Teredinibacter turnerae T7901: one gene and its partner. The protein of the gene in region 1 interacts with the protein of each later gene in a pairwise test. Links are inferred from orthologs where the notes say so. Each region holds a gene or a part of one and is shown in the gene's direction. Other genes may lie near its edges.

The links. Proteins that work in one complex are often made in the same cells at the same time.
Region 2: the proteins of lepA (region 1) and TERTU_RS00040 interact in binary tests that used the Escherichia coli proteins (3 or more experiments, as listed by UniProt). The link is inferred for Teredinibacter turnerae T7901 from one-to-one orthologs.

Annotation. Positions count from the first base shown.
Region 1 is NC_012997.1:1,240,132-1,243,185, forward strand. Bases 4-2,984 are described here. They hold lepA (translation elongation factor 4), read left to right. Parts: upstream 4-584; coding sequence 585-2,384; downstream 2,385-2,984. Other genes in these bases: TERTU_RS05270 (trypsin-like peptidase domain-containing protein), read left to right, coding at 4-475; lepB (signal peptidase I), read left to right, coding at 2,529-2,984. Outside these bases: more of TERTU_RS05270, read left to right, coding at 1-3; more of lepB, read left to right, coding at 2,985-3,054. UniProt on the Escherichia coli protein: Required for accurate and efficient protein synthesis under certain stress conditions. May act as a fidelity factor of the translation reaction, by catalyzing a one-codon backward translocation of tRNAs on improperly translocated ribosomes.
Region 2 is NC_012997.1:10,331-13,218, forward strand. What follows is about bases 66-2,880. They hold TERTU_RS00040 (zinc transporter ZntB), read left to right. Parts: upstream 66-893; coding sequence 894-1,868; downstream 1,869-2,880. Other genes in these bases: TERTU_RS00035 (vWA domain-containing protein), read left to right, coding at 66-765; TERTU_RS00045 (hybrid sensor histidine kinase/response regulator transcription factor), read right to left, coding at 1,902-2,880. Outside these bases: more of TERTU_RS00035, read left to right, coding at 1-65; more of TERTU_RS00045, read right to left, coding at 2,881-2,888. UniProt on the Escherichia coli protein: Zinc transporter. Acts as a Zn(2+):proton symporter, which likely mediates zinc ion uptake. Purified ZntB reconstituted in liposomes also binds and transports Cd(2+), Ni(2+) and Co(2+).

The DNA of each region.
Region 1 (3,054 bases):
TTTGCGCTTCGATGACCAGGAAATTTTGTCTTCCGGCGATTTGCCCCACGCCGTTGGAGCAACGCCGCCGGATACAGAAGTACCCGTATTGGTAATGCGCAAAGGTAAGCGCAAAACACTGGATGTTAAAGTCGGGCGTCTGTCCGGTCATGAGTCAGACGCGCCAGCTCAGGTGCTGGCCGATGGCAACGTAGTGACGGATCGGCTTGGCTTAGTGGTTGAACCGGTGGATGCCACCGTAGAGGAAAAGTGGCATTTAGTGGGCGGTGTCCTGGTTACTCAGGTTGATCCTCAAGGCGCGGCTGCGGATGCAGGCATCAGCCCCGGTGATGTGATTGCCCAACTGGGCTTCGAACAGATTGCGACTGTGGACGATTACACCCGCGTCATGAAGGCGCTGCCAGCGGACGACTTGGTCCCAATTCGCTTCTTCCGTGACGGAAGCCCCACCTTCCGCACAATCCGGATCGAATAATGCTTGCGCGCCTTATCTATGGCAGGTTTGGCGCATGGCTTAGGCTGAGCAATTACTGTAGACTTGCCGCCCTGAAATTTAACCTAACCCTCGCGAGTTGCAGCCACTAGTGTCAGACCTGAGTCATATTCGAAATTTCTCAATTATTGCCCACATTGACCATGGTAAGTCGACCCTTGCCGATCGGTTTATTCAGCATTGCGGAGGCCTTTCCGACCGGGAGATGGCTGAGCAGGTGCTCGATTCTATGGAACTGGAGCGCGAGCGTGGAATCACTATTAAAGCGCAGAGTGTGACGCTCAATTATCAAGCGCGCGACGGCAAAACCTACCAGCTCAATTTCATCGACACTCCCGGGCATGTGGACTTCTCTTACGAGGTTTCCCGTTCGCTTGCTGCCTGTGAGGGGGCGCTGCTGGTGGTGGACGCCGCACAAGGTGTGGAAGCTCAATCGGTAGCCAACTGCTACACCGCAATTGAGCAAGGCTTGGAAGTAATCCCTGTACTTAACAAGATGGATTTGCCGCAGGCCGAGCCAGATAAGGTGGCCCAGGAAGTGGAAGACATCATCGGTATAGACGCGACTGAGGCTGTGCGCTGCAGCGCCAAATCCGGTTTGGGTATTGAAGATGTGTTGGAAGCGCTGGTGAACGGGATTCCCGCGCCAGTCGGGGATATTGATGCGCCGCTACAAGCGCTGATTATCGATTCCTGGTTCGACAACTATCTCGGGGTGGTTTCGCTGGTGCGGGTCACGCAGGGCACTTTGAAGACCAAAGATAAAATCATATCTAAATCTATTGGTAAGGCCCATGTGGTTGATATGGTTGGGGTCTTCACGCCCAAACGCCATGTGACCGGTGTGCTGAGGGCCGGTGAAGTGGGCTTTGTCGTCGCTGGTATTAAGGAGATTTTGGGCGCCCCGGTGGGGGATACTATTACCCACTCGAACACCGCCGATGTGAAGGCGCTGCCCGGTTTCCAGAAAGTCAAACCGCAGGTATATGCGGGTTTGTTCCCGGTAAGCTCCGATGATTATGAATCCTTTCGTGAGGCGCTGGCCAAATTGACGCTGAACGACGCGTCGCTGTTTTACGAACCGGAAAGCTCCGATGCTTTGGGTTTCGGTTTTCGTTGTGGCTTCCTCGGCATGCTCCATATGGAGATTATCCAGGAGCGCCTGGAACGCGAATATGACCTCGATCTGATCACCACCGCGCCGACTGTAGTTTACGAAGTGGTGACCAGTGATGGGACTACCATCTATGTCGATAACCCCTCCAAGTTGCCGGATGTCGGGTTTATTGATGAGATGCGTGAGCCGATTTGTGAAGCCAATATTCTGGTTCCGTCCGATTACCTGGGTGCGGTTATTACGCTCTGTGTCGAGAAGCGCGGCATCCAGAAAAATCTGCAGTATGTCGGCAGTCAGGTGTCTGTTTCCTACGAACTTCCAATGAACGAAGTGGTCATGGATTTCTTCGACCGCCTTAAATCTGTGAGCCGCGGTTTCGCATCGCTCGATTACAATTTTGTTCGCTTTGAAGCTGCCAAACTGGTGCGTTTGGATGTGCTTATCAACTCAGAAAAGGTTGACGCGCTTGCGCTTATTGTTCACCGCGATAACGCCCCTTATAAAGGGCGAGCGCTGGCAGACAAAATGAAGGAGTTGATTCCGCGGCAAATGTTTGATGTCGCTATTCAAGCGGCGATTGGTGGCCAAATTGTTGCTCGAACTACAGTAAAAGCATTACGCAAAAACGTTACCGCGAAATGCTATGGCGGCGATGTAACGCGCAAGAAGAAGCTCTTGGAGAAACAGAAAGCCGGTAAAAAACGCATGAAGCAGGTTGGTCGCGTGGAAATTCCACAAGAGGCTTTTTTAGCAGTGCTGAAAGTCGACAGTTAAGCTGGGCCAAAAAATCAGGCTTTCTCGGCCGAGCTTTGTTGCTCTGTGCTGAGATAAAAAATATAAACAGTTACGACAGTCATCACAGCTAGCGGCGCGATCTGTCAAAAATACTTGCTGGCAAACCTGTAGAACGGGGACTCAATGGATATTAATTTACCGCTGATTTTAATGCTCTTAGTAGCCGGTACTGGGCTGGTTTGGCTTTACGATATCGCGTTTTTGCGCAAAGGGCGAAACGCCGCGATCGCTGCCGTTGAGGCGCAGTTCAGCCATTCCGGTGAAGGCGACACGAATGACCCTGGTTTTGTGCAGGCGCGAGCTGCTGTGGCTGCCGAGCCCGCTCTGGTGGAGTACTCAAAGTCGTTTTTCCCGGTGCTTTTTCTGGTGTTTGCCTTGCGTTCGTTTTTGATCGAACCCTTTCAAATCCCGTCTGAGTCCATGGTGCCAACTTTGCTGGTGGGTGACTTTATTGCGGTGAGCAAATTTTCTTACGGCGTTCGTATGCCGGTGTTTCGCAATAAACTGGTTCCTGTGGGGGAACCAAAGCGGGGCGAGGTGATGGTGTTCTTTCCCCCCCATAAAGATGTGTATTACATCAAGCGAGTGATCGGGCTTCCTGGCGACGAAATTCGCTATGTGAATAATGTTCTGTTCGTCAATGGCGAAC
Region 2 (2,888 bases), 1.2 Mb from region 1 along the record:
GACCTGATTGCTGTCGAGCGCGGCTACGCTGTGTTACTCACCGATGGCGAACACAACTTTGATTCACGTTCTCCTGCAGATATTGAAGCCGACCTAACTAACTTTTTTGGAACACGTAAAAAAGTGTATGCAATTGCCGTCGGTAATAACGTTAACCTCGAGAATCTGGAGGCTATTACAGCGAGTAGCGAACAGGTACTTACGGTAAACAGCTTCGAAAGTGCGGAAGAATTGGAAGCGGTATTTACAGAGGTTGCCACTACTGAAGCGAAAGCCATTGAGGGCTTATACCGCGTTTTCTACGCCACGCCCAAGCGCCAGGGTATTAACAACGCAACATTTAGCCTAGTGGACAATCGCATTTGCGTAGACTCCACCGCTTGCGACGAAAGTGTTTCCAGTGACTTCTTTGCCGAGGAGTTTTTTGATGTAAGCCCAACGTTGTTTGCCGAGGTATCGGGTGGCAGCGAAGAGAGCGACAAGTCACGGCTTATCGGCGCGGGCGAACGTCTCACCATTGAAGCGATATTGCGTTGGGCAAACCTGACACCGTCCTACACGCTCCGAATAGAGAATCTGGTTGGCGAGGTACCCGGATTGCAAGCTGTAGGCGAAGATCGGTGGGTGCTGAGTTTTCCGGCAGGCTTTACCTCTGCGACCATGATCATTGGCGAAACAGCGACCGGTTACGAGCAAACCGTTGCACTTAATCGACAAACTGATGGCGTTCTAGCTGTGAGCAGCGCAACACTCGCAGCACTGTAATACTAAGCATAGTGACCGGCCCAACCTAAGGGCTGGTCGCTTCCCTTCGACAGCCCCAAATTTCCAGCCCCAAAGCCCGTCTCGTGAATATGCTATCCTCGCAAAAAACCCGTGGATAGTGGCTGCTAATGATTACCGAACAAACCTTTTCTCATGCACTTTTGTTGGATGGCAATGGCGGTGCTCGCCATTTAACAAGCGCAGAAGTGGACTTGTGGCGCCAGGACCAGGGCATACTCTGGCTGCATATGAATTTTGAGGAACCGGCTGCTCTTGCCTGGCTGGCAGAGGAAGCGGGCATTTCCCAATTGGCGTATGAAGGCTTGGTAAGTGAAAACACACGACCGAGGGTGATCTCACGCGGTGAAAAATTGTTAATGACCCTGCGTGGCGTTAATACCAACCCGGGGGAAGATCCAGAGGACATGGTGTCCATTCGCGTTTGGACTGACGGGAAACGCATTATTACCACTTATCGACGCCGCCTGCTATCGACCATCGATATTATTAATAGCCTTGAAGAGGGTAGCGGGCCAACCTCGGCTGCGGAGTTTTTATTGGAGCTTAACGAGCGCCTGGTGGAGCGAATGAATGATACGGTGGAACAACTCGAGGAAAAAATGCTCGAGCTGGAGGAACTGGTGTTGTCTGGCGATACAGATGGCGTGCGTCGCCAGTTGGCGGGTGTGCGGTTACAAGGTGTGGTGTTGCGACGTTACTTCGCGCCTCAGCGGGAAGCAATGAATCGCCTGGTATTCGACCGTATGCCTTGGTTGGATGAAAACATTGCGCTCATTCTCCGCGATATTAACGACCGCCTTATTCGTCATATTGAAGACCTGGATGCAATACGCGAGCGCGCGAGTGTTGTACAGGAAGAGTTAGTTAACAGCATGTCTGATGCGATGAATCAGAGAACCTATGTGCTTACTGTTGCGGCTGCGATATTTTTACCTTTGGGCTTTTTTACCGGCCTAATGGGGATTAATGTCGGCGGTATGCCTGGCGTAGAAGATCCGAACGCGTTTTGGGTGGTGACCGGCATGAGTTTAATCACCATTATAATTTTAGCCATAGTCTTTCGTATGAAAAAATGGCTGTAAATTTAAGCGCAAATTGCAGGCATTTTATGATCTTTAAACTGCGGCTTGTTGTGCTTTCCTGTATTCCGTTGGCGAGCATCCGTAGCGGGCAGAGAAAGCGGTACTGAAATAATTCTGCGAAGAAAAACCAACATCTAGTGCTACACGGGTAATATTTTCGCCAGCGGCTAAACGTTCTGCTCCCCGTTGTAGCCGATAGTTGCGAACAAAAGTTGGTACCGTTTCGTGAGTGAGCGCTTTAACTTTACGCTGCAGTTGCTTTTCAGTGATGCAGAGCGCGCTACTGATTTCCCGTGCGCGAATGTTTTCCATATAGTTGTGCTCAAGAAAGCCGTGAAGTTTTTGCAAGAATTGCTTATCTGAAGGATTAATTTGAATTTCGCTACGGCCTTTTTCCGTAGATCCCTTAGATAAATGATCTCGCAAATGACTGCTTAAAAGTTGGCGAATATTCAGCAGGTTATTGCAACGCAAAACTAATTCGGTAGTAGAGAAAGGTTTTTCGATAAATTCATCTATATTGGTTTGCCACGCTGTCAGGCGCGCTTCAGCTTCGCCTTTGGCTGTGAGCATAACAATAGGAATATGGCAGGTCAGGGACTCTTCGCGCAGAATCTTGGCGAATTGATAACCGTCGGTTGTGGGCATCATCAGATCAGTGATAATTAAGTCTGGGATTTCCTGTAAGGCGAGTCGAACCCCGTCTTTGCCGTCTTCAGCATAGAGACAATTAAACTGTGGCCCCAGGCACAGGCCAATAAAATCACGCATTTCTGCACAGTCATCCACAATCAGAATTGTATGCTCAGGGCTTTCTTTTGATTGGCTTTCAGCGTGGTAGTGATCTTCGTCAGGTCGTAAATATAACGGCATGCGAGAGTCTGAATCGATGCTCAGACATTGAATTTCTGTAGCGTATACCAGCGAGGTTGTATTGGGGTTAGCCTGGCCAGGGTAAGTATTCTGTTGCAAACTAACATTATTGATATCGTTTGAAGCTCTATCATTAAGTGCGATGGG